Regions from separate parts of the Streptomyces sp. NPDC002896 genome, predicted to be linked through region 2. Evidence: riboswitches for the same ligand, from Rfam matches in the RefSeq annotation. Region 2 holds a riboswitch; each other region holds the start of a gene.
What was found. A riboswitch is a leader RNA that binds a small molecule or an ion and turns the genes downstream of it on or off. The one in region 2 is predicted to bind S-adenosylmethionine.
Positions count from the first base shown of each region.

Region 1: linked by a shared signal. The riboswitch ahead of thrC (threonine synthase) and the one ahead of ABT009_RS07635 (amino acid ABC transporter permease) in region 2 are both predicted to bind S-adenosylmethionine.
Region 3: linked by a shared signal. The riboswitch ahead of ABT009_RS34905 (DUF1684 domain-containing protein) and the one ahead of ABT009_RS07635 (amino acid ABC transporter permease) in region 2 are both predicted to bind S-adenosylmethionine.

Region 1 covers NZ_JBEOVA010000021.1:26,276-32,067, forward strand. Annotated here, with positions in the region: gene ABT009_RS31440 (alpha,alpha-trehalose-phosphate synthase (UDP-forming)) at 1-1,288, opposite strand, end outside; gene ABT009_RS31445 (glucosyl-3-phosphoglycerate synthase) at 1,506-2,495, opposite strand; SAM riboswitch class I at 2,668-2,825, shown strand; gene thrC (threonine synthase) at 2,819-4,156, shown strand; gene ABT009_RS31455 (ubiquitin-like small modifier protein 1) at 4,231-4,506, shown strand; gene ABT009_RS31460 (cold-shock protein) at 5,002-5,205, shown strand; gene groL (chaperonin GroEL) at 5,558-5,792, shown strand, end outside.
Region 2 covers NZ_JBEOVA010000004.1:117,982-123,773, forward strand. Annotated here, with positions in the region: gene ABT009_RS07620 (GNAT family N-acetyltransferase) at 1-20, opposite strand, end outside; gene ABT009_RS07625 (ABC transporter substrate-binding protein) at 46-1,068, opposite strand; gene ABT009_RS07630 (amino acid ABC transporter ATP-binding protein) at 1,130-1,999, opposite strand; gene ABT009_RS07635 (amino acid ABC transporter permease) at 1,996-3,087, opposite strand; SAM riboswitch class IV at 3,444-3,555, opposite strand; gene ABT009_RS07640 (putative leader peptide) at 3,835-3,948, shown strand; gene ABT009_RS07645 (NHL repeat-containing protein) at 4,145-5,641, shown strand; gene ABT009_RS07650 (amino acid ABC transporter ATP-binding protein) at 5,711-5,792, opposite strand, start outside.
Region 3 covers NZ_JBEOVA010000026.1:26,710-32,501, reverse strand. Annotated here, with positions in the region: gene ABT009_RS34915 (alpha-L-arabinofuranosidase family protein) at 1-1,303, opposite strand, end outside; gene ABT009_RS34910 (alpha-N-arabinofuranosidase) at 1,322-2,839, opposite strand; SAM riboswitch class IV at 3,117-3,226, shown strand; gene ABT009_RS34905 (DUF1684 domain-containing protein) at 3,578-4,408, shown strand; gene ABT009_RS34900 (DUF899 family protein) at 4,662-5,345, shown strand; gene ABT009_RS34895 (aldo/keto reductase) at 5,422-5,792, opposite strand, start outside.

The DNA of each region.
Region 1 (5,792 bases), on a different contig from region 2:
CCTGGGCCGTGCCCGACACGTCGTACGGGTTCACGGTGATCGCGTCCTCGCCCATCTCCTCGTACGCCCCCGCCTCCCGTGACAGGACCAGCGCGCACCCCTCGTCGGAGACGACCGGGACCTCCTTGGCGACCAGGTTCATGCCGTCCCGGATGGGGTTGACCAGCGCGACGTCGGCGATCCGGTAGGCGGCGAGCGAGCGGGCGAAGTCGTCCTTGAGGTGCAGCTGGACGGGGGTCCAGCCAGACGTGCCGTACTGCTCGTTGATCTCCTCGGCGAGCCGGCGCACCTCGGCCATGTAGTCCCGGTAGACCGCGAGATCCTGCCGTGAGGGATAGGCCATGGCGATGTGCACGACCTGCTCGCGCCACTCGGGGTGGGTCTCGAGGAGCTGCCGGAAGGCGAGAAGGCCCCGCACGATGTTCTTCGACAGCTCGGTGCGGTCGACCCGGACGATGCTCTTGCGGCCCGGACCGATCTGCGCACGGAGGACTGCGATGCGCTCCTCGACGTCCTCGCGGCGCGACCGCTCCCGCAGGAAGTCCGCGTCCGCGCCGAGCCCGTGCACCCCGATCCGGGTGTCGGCCAGGGCTTCCGGACCAAGCAGTTCCATGCAGCAGGTGGTGAACGCGTTCGCCCAGCGCCAGGTCAGGAACGCCGCGCGGTCAGCGCCGAGGATGCCCCGCAGCACCTCCCGCGCGATGTCGTCGGGCAGCATCCGGAAGTAGTCGACGGGCGCCCACGGCGTGTGCGAGAAGTGCCCGATCCTGAGGTCGGGGCGGAGCTCGCGGAGCATGCCCGGCACCAGCACCAGGTGGTAGTCCTGCACCAGCACTGCCGCGCCCTCGGCCGCCTCGTCCGCCAGCGCCTCGGCGAAGGCCCGGTTGTACGCCTCGTACGAGGCCCACTGCGCCCGGAACTCCGCGCCGAAGGCGGGCTCCAGCGGCGTCTCGTACAGCATGTGGTGCACGAACCACAGCACCGAGTTCGCGATGCCGTTGTACGCGTCGTCGTACACGTCCGGCTCGATCCCCAGCATGCGGACGTGCTGCCCGCCCGTGTCGGCCGGGTCCAGCGTGCCGCCCGTGCGGCTTACGGCCTCGCGGTCGCCGTCGCTCAGAGCGGCGCACACCCATACCGCGCCCGCGTCCGGGCCGATCGCCGACAGACCCGAGACGAGACCGCCCCCGCCGCGGCGGGCGGTGAGCGAGCCGTCCTCCTCCAGCGTGTAGGAGACCGGGCCGCGGTTGGACGCGACGAGGATCTGAGCACCCTGAGTGGAAGCCATACGCCCAAACTTAGCCCGGCCGGGAAACGCTCAAACGTATGGGCGACTCGGCTGGTCCCATGGCCGTATACGGTCCCCGTGACGGGTTACACCGCGGTCACACGCTGCGACCGCCCCGCCGGGGCCGGCAGCAGCGCACCGAGGCCCCGCGATCAAGGCGTCGAGTCCGTCCGGCCGGCGGTGAGACCGCCGCACCACCCAGATGTTCATGCCGCGGTTACGCCGCGCGCCGCTCCGCGTACTCCGCGATCTCCGCCATCGGAGGCCGCTCCTCCGTGTCCACCGAGTACGTCCGCGGTTCGAATCCCTCGTCGCCGCGCTCGAACTGGGTGAGGACGGGCCGTACGAGATGACCGCGGGCCAGGCGCAGCTGGGCCGTGCGGTAGATCGCGGCCGCCATCCGCCCCAGCGCCTGTCCGTCCTGGTGCCGGTGCTTGCGCACGCCGACGTCGACCTGGGCGAGCGCGTCCAGACCCACGAGGTGCAGGGCGTCGACGAGCATGCCCAGCTCGACGCCGTAGCCGACGGGGAACGGCAGCTGTTCGAGCAGCGACCTGCGCGCGGCGTACTCACCGCCGAGCGGCTGGACGAACCCGGCGAGCTGCGGCCAGTGCATGTTCAGCAGCGGGCGGGCCATCAGCTCGGTGACCCGGCCGCCCTGGGCGCCTCCGGCGCGACCCCCCTCGCCCGCGGCGGTGCCGGACGAGAGCTCGGCGCCGAGCGGGCGGTCGTACATCGCCTTGACCAGGTCGACGCCGGGCTCGGTGAGCAGCGGGCCGACTATGCCGGAGACGAAGTCCGCGGAGAACTCCTTCAGGTCCGCGTCGACGAAGGCGACGATGTCGCCGCTGGTCACGAGCAGCGAACGCCACAGGACCTCGCCCTTGCCGGGGAGTGCCGGTATGCGCGGCAGGATCTCGTCGCGGTGGACGACGCGGGCGCCGGCCGCCGCCGCGACCTCGGCCGTACGGTCCGTCGAACCGGAATCGACCACGACGAGCTCGTCGACGAGTGGAACGGCCCGGGTCATCAGCTCCCGGCGGATCACCGCGACGATGTCGCCGACCGTCTTCTCCTCGTTGAGCGCGGGCAGCACGACGCTCACCGTCTGTCCGGTGGCGCGCTTCGCCGCGATCAGCTGACGGAGCGGACGGTCGGTCACCGACCAGGAGCGCGTGCTCAGCCAGCGCTCGACTTCATCCAGCACGTTCTGGTGCCCCCTCACTGGGACCACTGCCTGTGATCCATCTCGCGGTTCGGACGACTACCTCAACTGTCCTGGCCTTCGGTTACAGTCTTGAACAACGCGGATGACCATCGCATGTCGGGGGTCATGGCGCGAACAAACGCTCCGGGACCCGCACGGCCCGGCGCCATACCGCTCATCCAGAGGGGCAGAGGGACACGGCCCGTTGAAGCCCCGGCAACCCTCCAGCCGGTTCTCGTACCGATCGATGTTGATCATTTCCGCGAGGCCCCGGCTAGGGAAGGTGCCAAATCCGTCTCACGGCGAGATGCGTCGTGAGGAAGATGAGGAGAAAGGGCCTCGCCTCCATGGCTGCGCAGACTGTTGCCACCACCGACACGGACACCGCCGGAACCGACACCGCGAAGGCCGTCGACCTCGGCCCCGCCTCCGCGCTCTCCTGTCGCGAGTGCGGCGAGCGGTTCCCGCTCGGTCCGATCTTCGCCTGCGAAATCTGTTTCGGTCCGCTCGAAGTCGCATACGACCTGCCGACCGGTGACCCCGAGGGCCTGCGCAAGCAGATCGAGGCCGGCCCCGACAACATCTGGCGGTACGCACCGCTGCTGCCCGTCCCGGCGGACGTGGCCAGCAAGCCGAACCTGAACCCCGGCTGGACCAAGCTCGTCAAGGCCGACAACCTCGCCCGCGAACTCGGCGTCACCGGCGGTCTGTTCATCAAGGACGACTCCGGCAACCCGACGCACTCCTTCAAGGACCGCGTCGTCGCCCAGGCCCTCGAGGCCGCCCGCGCCTTCGGCTTCACCACGCTCTCCTGCTCCTCGACGGGCAACCTGGCCGGTGCCGTCGGCGCCGCCGCCGCCCGCGCCGGCTTCCGCTCCTGCGTGTTCATCCCGCACGACCTCGAGCAGGGCAAGGTCGTCATGGCCGCGGTCTACGGCGGCGATCTCGTCGGCATCGAGGGCAACTACGACGACGTCAACCGCTTCTGCTCCGAGCTCATCGGCGACCCGCTGGGCGAGGGCTGGGGCTTCGTCAACGTCAACCTCCGGCCGTACTACGGCGAGGGCTCCAAGACCCTCGCGTACGAGATCTGCGAGCAGCTCGGCTGGCAGATCCCGGACCAGCTGGTGATCCCGATCGCCTCCGGCTCCCAGCTCACGAAGATCGACAAGGGTCTGCAGGAGCTGATCAAGCTCGGTCTGGTCGAGGACAAGCCGTACAAGATCTTCGGTGCCCAGGCGGAGGGCTGCTCCCCGGTGTCGGCGGCCTTCAAGGCCGGGCACGACGTGGTGCGGCCGCAGAAGCCGAACACCATCGCCAAGTCCCTCGCCATCGGCAACCCGGCCGACGGCCCCTACGTCCTGGACATCGCCCGCCGCACGGGTGGCGCCGTCGAGGACGTCGACGACGAGCAGATCGTCGACGCGATCAAGCTGCTGGCCCGCACGGAGGGCATCTTCGCGGAGACGGCGGGCGGCGTGACCGTCGGCGTCACCCGCAAGCTGATCGAGAACGGCGTCCTGGACCCGTCGCTGACCACGGTCGTCCTCAACACGGGCGACGGCCTCAAGACGCTGGACGCGGTGGCCCCGACCAGCGGCCCCTCGGCCGTGATCAGGCCCTCTCTCGACGCGTTCCGCGACGCAGGCCTGGCCGGCTGACGCCAGTTCGACACGCCCGCCCCGTCCGCCCCCGACCCGCTTCCACCCCGCGCCCTCCACCGAAGGTGAACCGCATGAGCGTCAACGTCCGCATCCCCACGATCCTCCGTACCTACACGGGCGGTCAGGCCGAGGTCCCGGCGGAGGGCGCGACCCTCGCCGAGGTCATCGAGTCCCTGGAGAAGAACCACCCGGGCATCGCCGCGCGCGTCCTCGACGACCAGGGCAAGCTGCGCCGCTTCGTCAACGTGTACGTGAACGACGACGACGTCCGCTTCGAGAACGGCCTGGAGACCGCGACGCCGGACGGCGCGGGCGTCTCGATCATTCCGGCCGTCGCCGGAGGCTGACCATCGAGCACAGTGTCGGAGGCTGACCGTCGAGCACATGCCGGCGGCTGACGTCGGGCACAGTGCCGGCGGCTGCTGATGCGTACCGCACGCTGCGTCACAAGAATTGCCCCCTCCGCGAGAGAAGCGGAGGGGGCAATTCTGCATGGTTGAGCGCGGTACAGTTGGGGAACTCGGTTCGCCGTTCTTGTCCGGCGCATATGACTTCGCGTCCGGTGGCCGACGAGAAGTAGCCAAAGTGCACCATTCTTTTGCGCCATACATTCCTTTTGCCGGGCCCGACTTGCCCTGAGTCCTGACGGAATCTCCATATATCTCCGATCGGGCGCGCCCGGATTTCTCGTCCGATTGACCTGTTGCAGACGGCAGTTGGGCAGATACATTCAGCCGCGGTCGACGCGTTCCGGCGCACACCCCCAACCGTTGGGGGGTGAGGTCTGACCCGGGTCCGCGAAGTGCGGTCCTGTGCAAGGGCCAGTAATAGGGGAGTTAGGCATGGCTCAGGGCACCGTCAAGTGGTTCAACGCGGAGAAGGGGTACGGCTTCATCGCGGTCGACGGTGGTGCGGATGTATTCGTCCACTACAGCGCGATTCAGATGGACGGCTACCGCACCCTGGAAGAGGGCCAGCGGGTCGAATTCGAGATCTCGCAGGGTCAGAAGGGACCGCAGGCGGACATGGTCCGCATGGCCGGCTAAAGCGCCGACTGACTGCAACGACGTTTACGGAGGGCCCGTATCCCGGTGGGGGTACGGGCCCTTCGGTGTGCCCGACTGCTCGCGCGCGGACGGGAGTCTCTCCGGGCCTTGGCCCTCGGGGGCGCGCGCCCTGTCCCGGAGGGGGCGCGCACCCCTACAGGCGCTTGCACTCGAGGGGGGCGAGTGCTAATCATTGGCGTTAGCACTCTGACAGTGAGAGTGACAACGAAGGACCGGGTCGGTGAGGCCCGCAGGCCGTGTGGGGCAAGGAACCACGAGGCAGGCAGGCCGTCCGTCGCGGGCGCCAGCGCGGTCCGGAGAAATCCACCCCAGTCCGGGAGGACCACTTCACATGGCCAAGATCATCGCGTTCGACGAGGAGGCACGGCGCGGTCTCGAGCGCGGGATGAACCAGCTCGCCGACGCCGTCAAGGTCACCCTTGGCCCCAAGGGTCGCAACGTCGTCCTCGAGAAGAAGTGGGGCGCCCCCACGATCACCAACGATGGTGTGTCCATCGCCAAGGAGATCGAGCTCGAGGACCCGTACGAGAAGATCGGCGCCGAGCTGGTCAAGGAGGTCGCGAAGA
Region 2 (5,792 bases):
GCGTGCAGGCTGGTCGACATGGCGGTTTCGGGTCTCCGTCCGTGATCAGGAGTTGTTCTCCGGCAGACCGGGCGGGTTGACCTCCGCGGTGCTGACGGCCTCGTTGGACAAGTTCCAGGCGGCCAGCCACTTCGCGTACTGACCGTTCTTGATCAGGTAGTTGATAGCGTCCGCGACCGGCTTGGCTATTCCGCTGTCCTTCTTCGAGGTCGCCGCGATCAGGCCCTGGAGCGAGGTGCCCGCGCCGGAGAAGGTGCCCGCGCTACGCGTCGCGTTGGGCGACTTGGCGGTCTGCGTGATGTGGTACGCGACACCCGGGTTGGCGGCGAAGTAGGCGTCGATCTTCCCGCCGGTCAGCGCCAGGTAGGTGCTGTTCTTGCTCGCGAAATGCTTGACGGTGAGCTTCTTGCCCTCCTTCTTCAGCTTGGACTGCCACTCGAGGAGGATCTTCTCCTGGTTGGTGCCGTTGTCGACGGCGACGGTCTTCCCCGCGAGGTTCTCGTAGTCGCCCTCGAAGTTCCACGTGCTTTTCTTCAGCACCTCGAAGCCGAGGTTGTCCTTGCGGTAGGAGGCGAAGTCGTACTTCTTCTTGCGCTCCTCAGTGTCGGTGATGTTGGAGAACGCCACGTCGACCTTGCCGCTGTCGATGCCGACGAACATGTTCTCCCACGTCGAGTTCTTCAGCTCCGGCTGCAGGCCGAGGACCGCGGCGACCAGGCGGCCGAAGTCGGGCTCGGCGCCGGTGAGGGTCTTCTGGTCCGAGCCGACGTACGCGAGGGGCGGGAAGCCGTCGGGCAGGGCACCGACACCGATCACCAGCTTGCCGCTCTTACGGACGGAATCGGGCAGCTCGGCGCTGATCGACTTCACCTCGGAGACCTTCAACTCGGTCTGCTTGGCGGCTCCGTTGGACAGCTGGCCCACGGTGACGGTGCCCGCGGCGTCGGCCTTGGTGGTGGCGGCGTCGCTGTCGCCCCCGCAGGCGGCGAGCCCGGCGGCGAGCGTGGCGACGGCGGTGCCTGCCGTAAGGCTGCGGATGAGTCTGCTACGGAAGCGGAGGGTGCGCATGGCTGTCCTTGTTCTTGGTGTTCGGCGGTGGTGGTTTTCTGGGGGAGTCTGGAGGCGGAGGTCAGAGCACCTTGCTCAGGAACTCCCTGGTCCGCTCGTGTTTCGGGTTGTCCAGCACCTCGGACGGCGGCCCCTGCTCGACGATCCGGCCGCCGTCGAGGAAGACGATCCGGTCGGCGACCTCACGGGCGAAGCCGATCTCGTGGGTGACGATGACCAGGGTGGTGCCGCTGGTGGCCAGGTCCTTGATGACGGCCAGCACCTCGCCGACCAGTTCCGGGTCAAGCGCGGAGGTGGGTTCGTCGAAGAGGATGACCCCGGGGCGCAGCGCGAGGGCGCGGGCGATGGCCACCCGCTGCTGCTGGCCGCCGGACAACTGCCGCGGGTAGGCCGCGGTCTTGTCGCCGAGGCCGACCCGGCTGAGCAGGGAGCGCGCCAGTTCCTGGGCCTCGGGCTTGCGCAGCAGGCCTGTCGCCACGGGCGCGGCTGCCACGTTGTCCAGCACGGTCAGGTGCGGGAAGAGGTTGAAGTTCTGGAAAACGAAGCCGATCCGGCTGCGCTGCGTGAGGATCGCGCGTTCGCTCAGCTCCTTGAGCCGCTCACCGTGCCGGCGTACGCCGATCAGCTCCCCGTTCAGGCTGACGTAGCCGATCTCGGGCTTCTCCAGGTGGTTGATCACCCGGAGCAGGGTCGACTTGCCGGAGCCGGACGGTCCGAGGATCACCGTGACCTCGCCGGGCCGTACGGTCAGGTCCACGCCGTCCAGGACCCGGTGGGTGCCGTACCACTTGTGCACGTCATGGACCTCGACCGCGGCGGGGACTGCCTCGGAGGCGGTCTTGGAAGCGCGCTCGGTGGCCTTGGAAGCGCGCTCCGTCGTCTTGGAAGCGCTCTTGATCGTGTCCTCTGTGGTGCTCTTCGTGGTGGTCATATCGCCGCCTCCCTCTGGATACGGGCCCGCAGGTCGCGCACGCCGGCCCGCAGCTTCTGCAACGGAGTCGGCGGGAGGGTGCGCACTGCACCACGCGAGTAGTACCGCTCGACGTAGAACTGGATGACGGAGACGACGCTGGTGAGGATCAAGTACCAGATGGTGGCGACCAGCAGCAGCGGCACGATGTCACCCGGATAGGTGCTGCCCATCGTCTGCACCGAGCCGAACAGGTCGAGGAGCGACACGTAGAAGACCAGCGAGGTGCTCTTGATGAGGCCTATCAGCTGGTTGACATAGTTGGGCGTGATGGCCCGCAGTGCCTGCGGGAAGACGATCCGGACGAACTGGTAGCGCTTGGGCAGACCGAGCGCCGATGCCGCCTCGTGCTGGCCCTGGTCGACCGAAAGGATGCCGCCGCGGACCACCTCGGCGGCGTAGGCCGCCTCATTGAGGCTGAGACCGACGACCGCCACGACGATGTCGGTGGCGAGACGCGACTCGTCGAAGCTGAAGAAGGCGGGCCCGAACGGCACACCGATGCTCAACGTCTTGTACAGCGCACTGAAGTTGTAGAGGAACAGCAGCACGACGATCAGCGGCACCGAGCGGAACAGCCAGATGTAGACCCAGCTGACCGCCCGCAGCACCGGGCTCCTGGAGAGCCTGCCCAGGGCGAGCAGGATGCCGCCGAGCAGGCCCAGCAAGGCGCTGTACGCAGCGACTTGAAGGGTGATCAGCAGGCCGTCGACGATCACCGGGCGCACGAACCAGTACCCGAATCGGTCCCACTGGTAGAAGGGGTTGGTGACCAGCCCGTGGCCGATCTGGACGACCAGGACGAGGACGACGGCGGTGGCGATCCATCGGCCGGGGCGGCGGAGCGGAAGCACCCGTTGCGCCGAGAGCGGCCGCTGCGCGGAGTCGCGGTCGGATCGCTTGGGCCCTTCGTCGGGGGCTTCGGTCGGCTCCGGAGAACGTACGGAAACCGGCACGGCCGGGGAGGCCGGAGATGGTTCGGGGCGGGGGATCGCCTGGGCAGGGGGTGCTGAGCCGGAGGACACAGCAGAGCCTGGGGGTTCACTCATGGAGGACTCCAGCAGATTCGGACACACGGCCACGCAGGCGACGACGGCGCAGCAGAGCGGGAACAGCTCTGCGGGACGAAGCGCACTGGAGCGGGCGGAGCGGGGGTGGGTCGGAAAGAGAACGCTGCGACGGCGGCAAACGTCAGTGATGCAGCAAGCCGTCAGCCGTGACGGGATTCAGAAAAGCCGTCAGCCCTGACAGAGAACGCGACAGGAGACGCAACACAGTGCACTGTTGACCCGGAGCAGATCGACGGGACGGTTCGCGCACGTCGTGACGCGGCCGTGGCGCCGCCATGCGGCCATCCCCGGAGCTGCGTACATCGCCGTCACCGTCACCGTTCCGCCCCCGCGGGGCCTCGCGCTTACCGAAAACCAAGATCCGGTCCGGTCGTCACCTGGGGCACCCCACCGCGACGCGAGGGTTGCCGGCCAGCAAGCCAGGGCTTGTCGCTGACACTCATGACCGTTCTGCGCCGTAAGGTAGACAGCCGCTGGAAGGAATGTCAATGCGCGTCTTCCGGCTTCGTAGAGCCCCGGCGTGGTCGCCGCCCCGGGACACATCCGGCTTGGTGATCGTCCGATGCGGTAGGCGCAGCGGCACACGGCATAAATGGCCAACTCCCAAGTAAATGCCGTGATTCGAGGCTGAAACATCCCCCTCGCACCAGCCGTCCGATTCGTCATGGAATAGCACCCGCGCCCGCTGCTTGACAGGGACACGTATCTCTTGGTTTTCTTCCCGGCATGTATCCGGGACTCTTTCTGACGGCGCGGCGCCATGTCGACCTGGTTCGCCTGTCCGCCAGCCTGTGTCGACCCCGGATGGCCTGCGCCGATGCCGCGCACACGTCCATGTGACGCGCCTGACCAGACCCTTCCCGCCGCATGGCTGCCCGCGCGACTGTCCAGGAATTCTCAGTCGTGGGCCGATCATTTCCTTTTGGCCGCCGCATCGAATCATGGTGCGTAATTCGCCGGGCATTTCCAGGGTTCTTCTCTCCTTGCCGATATGTGCTGTGCGGCAGTCGATCGGGACGCGCCCGGAGCCGGCCATATTCCGACTTCCCTTCCCCAGGAGACCCGATTGTCCTCCGCCCTTCATGCCCGTTCGCGGCTGCGCACAGCGCTGGCCACCGCCTTCACCGCGGCGGTGGTCTCCGTCGCCGTGTCGGCGGCCCCCGCGAGCGCCGCCGGCTCGGTGTTCACCCCTGCGCCGCCGCACAACCCGTACACCGGCCCGGACGGCACGGCCACCATGCACGGGGACACCGGGTCCTCGGACACCACCCCGCTGCCCGGGCCGGGAACCGGCACCCTCACCTCGACCCGGGCGGCGCTGGCGTCGGCCTGCCCGACCGTGCTGGTCGGGTCCGACGGCTACCCCGTGGCGCTGTGCACGCCCATCTTCGGACAGGTCCCCACGGTCCATCTCCTCGACCCTGACGACGGCAGCTCCATTGCCGAACTCGCCCTCACCAAGGGGTCGTTGCTGGGTGGCGTGTACGCCTACATCGATCAGGACGACCGGCTGGTCGTGATCGACGGCAGCAGGTCACTGCTTCGGGTCGGCCATCACCTGGACGCGGACGGCGACTGGACCCTGACGATCGACAAGAGTCTGTCGCTGACCGCAGCGATCCCCGAGGACGACGCGGTGACCGGACTGTCCCCGGACTGGCAGGGACGCGTGTGGTTCGCGACCGGGAACGGGTTGGTGGGCACCGCCGACGACCGCACCGGCACCGTACGCACCCTGCAACTGCCCAACGGCGAGAAAGTGGCGAACAGCATCTCCACCGCGCCCCAGGGCACCCTCGTCACCACCACGCAGGCCACCTACCTGCTGACCGCGACCGCGGACGGCACCCCGCGCATCTCCTGGCGCCAGGAGTACGACCGCGGCTCCGCTCGCAAGCCGGGTCAACTCAGCTGGGGCAGCGGCTCCACGCCCACCTTCTTCGGGCCGGGTGACGGCACCGACTACGTGGCCATCGTGGACAACGCGGACAGCCAGGTGAAGCTCCAGGTGTACGAGACGGCGACCGGCCGCCGGATCTGCTCGACACCGGTGCTCCTGTCCGGTGGCGCGGGCAGCGAGAACTCCCCCATCGGCGCGGGCCGCAGCGTCTTCGTCGCCAGTACGTACGGCTACCCGTATCCGGCGGTGCCGGCCGACGCCGGGGACAGTGTGCCCGCCTCGGCGGACTTCAAGGGCGGTCTGACCCGGGTGGACGTGCGGGCCGACGGCTCCGGCTGCGATCTGGCGTGGGACAACACACTGCGGTCGGCGGCAGTGCCCAAGCTGTCCCTGGCGGACGGCAAGCTGCACACCGTCCTGCGCGATCCCCTGATTCCGGGCACGTCCGGCACCAGCCTCCTCGACCCGTACCGCTACGCCGAGATCGACCCGGACACCGGGAAGGTCACCCGCAGCTTCCAGGTCGGCGTCGGCTCCCTCTACGACTCGCTCCAGATGGCGGGTACGGCGGCGCCGGGCGGGGTCTATTACCAGGGGACGGTGACCGGCGTTCTGCGCATCACCGCCAAGTGACGGAATTCTGAGGGCCCGGCGGCTGCGCACCGCCGGGCCCTCTGCGCGGCGGTCAGAGGGCTGCGTATGTCACAGGACCTTGGAGAGGAAGGCGCGGGTGCGCTCATGCCGGGGAGCGTCCAGGACGTCCGAGGGCGGCCCCTGCTCCACC
Region 3 (5,792 bases), on a different contig from region 2:
TGTTCTCCAGGAACCAGCGCGGGGACTTGTAGGAGTGCTCGTCGACGATGGGGACGCGCTGTTCGCGGGCGAACGCCCAGCCCTTCTCCCAGTCCTCGCCGCTTGGGGACGGGCCGACGGTGCCGACGACCGTGATCTCGGGATGGTGCTCGCGCAGGGCGTTGTGGATACGGGAGAACCGGTCGCGGAAGGTGTCGGTGATGGCGTCCTCGTTGCCGACCCCGAGGTATTCGAGGCCGAACGGCTCGGGGTGCCCGGCGGCAGCGCGCAGGGCGCCCCAGTGCGAGTCGGCGGGGCCGTTGGCCCACTCCACCAGGGCCAGTACCTCGGCGACGTAGGCGGACATCTCCTCCTGGGGGATGCCGACCTGGCCGGTCACGTCGGTGTTCTGGCAGCAGACTCCGGCCGGTACGACGGGCAGGGGCTTGGCGCCGATGTCCTCGCAGAACTGGAAGTACTCGTAGTAGCCCAGGCCCATCGACTGGTGGTAGCCCCACAGGTTGCGCTGCTGCCGGCGCTCGTGCAGCGGCCCGATGGTCTCGGGCCAGCGGTACATGTTGCCGAGCCCCAGCCCGTGCGCGAGGCAACCGCCCGGGAAACGCACGAACTTCGGCTTCAGATCCGCGATCGCCTGCGCCAGGTCGGCACGCAGGCCACCGGGCCGCTGGCGGAAGGTGGCCTGCGGGAAGAGCGAGACCAGGTCCAGATGGACGGTACCGACCCCGGTCGCCACCACGGCGAACCTGGCGTCCGGGTCCGTCGCCTCACACGTGATCACCGCTGAGTGCCGCTGCCAGGACCCGTGTACGGGACCCAGCTCCGCCTGGCCGTACACCCGGCTGCCGTCCCGGCTCTCTATCTGCGCCACCAGACGGTCCGCGCTGCCGTCGGCCAGGCGGGCGAAGAGGCTGACGTCGTAAGCCTCACCTGCCCGGACGGCGATACCGTCGAAGCCCTCGTTTCGCAGCCCCGCCCCACGGCCGGCCACACCAGCGGCGATGGTGCGCAGCACCGCGTAGTGCGGGTTGGCCGGGTGCAGCGGCGCCTCGGCGGACACCGCGACCGACCCGGCGGCGCCGTCCCTCTCCAGCAACTCCCACGCGGTCAGAGCGTGCCATTCCGGCCGGTGGGCGGGCGTGTACTCGAAGGACCGGTTCTGCACCAGCTCGGCGTAGAGACCGCCGTCCGCCGCGTGGTTGAGGTCCTCGAAGAACACCCCGAACAGATCGGGCGAGATGGCGGTGCCGGGTGCCGCCGTGTCCACCTCGACGACCGTCTCGAGGGGTCTCGCGGATTCGCTCATCGCGCTGGTCCTCTCTGGTCAGGCCAGCGGGGCCTGGACTGTGAGGAAGGAGTGGGGCGGCAGTGTCAGGGCCAGGCCCTGGTCGGTCGCCTTCAGCCCGTCGAAGGGGCGCGGGCTGACCGCTCCCGGGGTGTCCGCGGTGTTGTGGACCTGGAGCCCGTCGGCGGTCAGGATGCGGGCCGTCACCTCACCGAGGGAGCCGCCGCGCAGGTCGAGGGTCACCTCGGCGGGCTCCTCGGCGTCGAGGTTGGACAGTGAGATGAGGACCGTGCCGTCCTTGACGCTGGCCGAGGCCGACAGGGTGTCCAGCTCTGCCTCGCCGACCGTGCGGCGGGCATCGTCCGTGCGCAGATGGACGGCGAGCGAGGCGGCGTCCTGGTGGCCCTTGTTCATCTCGAACACGTGGTAGGTCGGGGTCAGGACCAGCGCGTCACCGTCCGTGAGGACCATCGCCTGCAGGACGTTGACGGTCTGGGCGATGTTGGCCATGTACAGGCGCTTGGCATGCTTGTGGAAGATGTCGAAGTGCGTGCTCGCCACCAGCGCGTCGCGCAGGGTGTTCTGCTGGAACAGGAACCCGGGGTTCGTGCCCGGCTCGACGTCCCACCATGTGCCCCACTCGTCCAGGACCAGGCCCACCTTCCGGCCGGGGTCGTAGCAGTCCATGACCGTCGAGTGACCGGTGAGGATACGGTCGATCTTCCTCGCGGAGACCATCGTCCGGTAGTAATCGTCCGTGTCGAAGCCGGTGGCGCTGCCCTTCGCCTCCCAGGGACCGGCCAGCGTGTAGTAGTGGACGGAGATGCCCTGGAAGAAGGTGCGCGGGGTCGCCTCGCAGCCGAAGCAGTTGATCTGCTGCATCAGCGTCTCGGTCCACTTGTAGTCCGCATCGGACGCGCCCGAGGCGATGCGGTAGAGCTTGTTGTCGCCGTGGTCACGGCAGTAGGTGGCGTACTGGCGGGCCAGGTCGGCGGAGTACTCGGCGCGCATGTTGCCGCCGCAGCCCCACGTCTCATTGCCGATGCCCCAGAACTTCACGCGCCACGGCTCCTCGCGGCCGTTGGCCTTGCGCAGCCGCACCATCGGGCTGTCGCCCTCGCGGGTCAGGTACTCGACCCACTCGCTCATCTCCTGGACGGTGCCGGAGCCCACGTTGCCGCTGATGTACGGCTCGGCGCCGAGCAGCTCGCACAGGGCCATGAACTCGTGGGTGCCGAAGTGGTTGTTCTCCTCGACATTGCCCCAGTGGGTGTTGACCATCCTGGGACGCTGGTCCCGGGGGCCGATGCCGTCCTTCCAGTGGTACTCGTCGGCGAAACATCCGCCCGGCCAGCGCAGGTTGGGGATGTTCAGGGCTCGCAGGGCCTGTACGACGTCCAGCCGGATGCCGCCCTCGTTGGGGATCGGCGAGTCCTCCCCCACCCAGAAGCCGCCGTAGATGCAGCGGCCGAGATGCTCGGCGAAGTGGCCGTAGAGATGGCGGCTGATCTTCGGACCCTCGAGGTCGAGGTTGATGATCGCGGTGGCGTTGGACACGGAGTACTCCAGGTCGGCGTGGTGCGTGCGTGAGCTGTACGGGCTTCGGGTTGCCGGCCGGCGGGACCAGCGATGAGAGATCGGTACCTGCGGTGACCAGGCGGAGGAGGGAAACCGGTTGCCTGGGTTGTTTGTATCGATAAAAAAGCTGCCATCGTTGTTGCGCGAGTGTCAAGAGAGGTGCGCGAACAGGTTGGTCCTGGGACCACGGATCACATGGCGCACGCTCGTCGACGGGGATTGTCCGCTGCGCGTTGCGAGCGTTAGAGTCGCACGCGGTGACGAGTGTCAGCGTCAAGCCCTGGCTGGCTGACCGGCAACCCTCTGTCGCGGCGGGGTGCTCCAGGTGACGACCCGACAGGACCGAGTGTCCTGTAAGCGTGAGGCCCCACAGGGGCGGAACCGACGAGGTGGCGGGATGGACACAGGAGCGAGGCCCGGGCTGCATGCCGGTCCCGGTGTCCTGGAGTGCCCGCTGCATGTGTACCGCCGTCACGTCGATCTGGCCCGGGTGAGCAGCGCACTGTGTTGCCGCACCCGGTCGACGCGGCCGTAGCCGTAGCCGTAGCTGACGCCGTCGTCTGCCGGGGGATCCGTCCCCGTCCGACCTTCTCCGCTCGGCCCTGAGCATCCGCGCCCCCGCCCTCGCCCTGCATGCCCTTCTGACCATCCGTGTCCGACCATCCGTGTCCGACCATCCGTGTCCGACCATCCGTGCCCCATTCCGCAGGAGTACACATGACCGTCCAGGACTCCCCCACCGACATCGACACCTTCGCCGCCGAGTGGGAGGCATGGCACCACCGGCAGGAGTCGGCCCTCGCCCACGAGCACGGATTCCTCGCCATCACCGGCCTGCACTGGCTGGCCACCGACCCCCAGAGCTTCCCGGATGCGCCCGGCACCTGGTCGACGGGCGACGACGGCGTCACGGTCGTACTCGGCGAGGGCGAGGAACTCGTCGTCGACGGCACCGCGGTACACGGACGACACGCTTTCGGCGTCATCCCGGAACGCGGCGGCGTCAACGCCGTCTGGGGAGACGCGGTGATCGAGATCGCCAAGCGCGGCGGCCAGGACCTGATCCGGCCGCGGCACCCGCACCATCCACTGCGCACCGCGTTCACCGGGACCCCCGCGTATGCGCCGGACCCTCGCTGGGTGGTCACCGGCCGCTACACGCCCTTCGCCGAGCCGCGGCCGACCACCGTGGGCGCCGCAGTCGAAGGGCTGCAGCACGTCTACGACGCTCCCGGCCGGATCGACTTCCAGCTCGACGGCCGTGCGCTGAGCCTGACCGCGTTCAACGGGCGGACACCGGGCAGCCTCATGGTGCTGTTCACCGACGCGACCTCCGGCGTGACCACCTACGCGGCCAACCGCGCCCTGCAGATCGACGCCCCCGGCCCCGACGGCACCGTGGTGCTGGACTTCAACCGCGCCGCCAACCTGCCGTGCGCCTACACCGACTTCGCGACCTGCCCGCTGCCGCCCGCCGAGAACCGGCTCCCGGTCGCGATCGAGGCAGGCGAGAAGATTCCCCACGAGCGGCAGCCGATCGCGCAGTGAGCACCTCGCCCCTGCCCGGATCCGCTCGCTGTCGTTTCTGACCCGGGCACCGCGACCACCCTCCGTAGGGGACCGTTACCCTCGGTCCCCTCGGATCACCCCACGAGCCGGGCTTCAGCTCAGCTGTCGGCGAACCTCGGCGCCGCCATAGACTCGAAGGACAGGTTCGGGGACGCGGGCGCTGGGCGCTCGATGGCCGAAAGCTCGGGATCCGGAGCGGGGAGCGGGGGGATGGCCACCCCAGGAGGACGCGATGTTGCGGCAGACCAGACTGGCCGGGGTATCAGAGGACTACCTCGCCGCCCGCGAAGAGCTGCGCCAGGCCGAGATCGAGCTCATGCGCCACCGCGAGAAGGTCGCGGCCCAGCGACGGGCGCTGCCGCAGGGGCCGCCCGTCGACGACTATGTCTTCGCCGAGGGCCCCGCCGATCTCGACGCCGGCGACACACCGGTCCGCGAGGTCACCCTGAGCGGCCTGTTCACCGCGCCGGACCGCCCGCTGATCGTGTACCACCTCATGTACGGCAAGCTGCAGACCGAACCCTGCCCGATGTGCACGATGTGGATCGACGGCTACAACGGCATCGCTCACCACATCGCCCGCAATGTCGACTTCGCCATCGCAGCGGCCGCCGACCTGCCCACCCTGCGGCAGCACGCCCGCAACCGCGGCTGGGACCGGCTACGACTCCTGAGCTGCGGCGACAGCACGTTCAAGTACGACCTGGGCAGCGAGGACAAGGACGGCGAACAGGACTCCACCATCTCCGTCTTCACCCGCGACGGCGACGGCACGGTCCGCCATTCCTACTCCGCCCACCCACGGATGGCCGACGACATCAAGGAGCGCGGCATCGACCTCCTGGCCCCCGTCTGGCACCTCCTCGACCTGACCCCGCAGGGCCGCGGCGACTGGTACCCGAACCTCGACTATTGACCCCCGACATGGCAACAGTCCGCCGGCCCCGGAGGGCCGGCGGACGGGTGTCACACCGGTGCTGCGTCGGTGTGCCTCAGTTCGACGAACGGCGGCGCAGCGCGGAGTCGGTGAGCGAGGGCGGGGTGTAACCGGAGTCGCGGGACGAGAGGTTGGTTCCAGGCGGGACGATCTCGTCGATCCGGTCGAGTACGTCCCGGCTCAGCCGTACCTTGTCGGCGCCCAGCTGGCTCTCCAGTTGTTCGAAGGTACGCGGCCCGATGATCGCCGAGGTGATCCCGGGGTGTTCCAGGACGAAGGCCAGGGCCAGTTGCACGAGGGTGAGGCCGGCCCCCTCGGCCAGCCGGGCGAGGGCCTCGGCAGCCTCCAGCTTGGCGGCGTTCTCCGGTGAGGTGATGTCGAAGCGGGCCGCCTGGCGTTCGGCGCGGCTTGAGGCGGGCTGCTCGG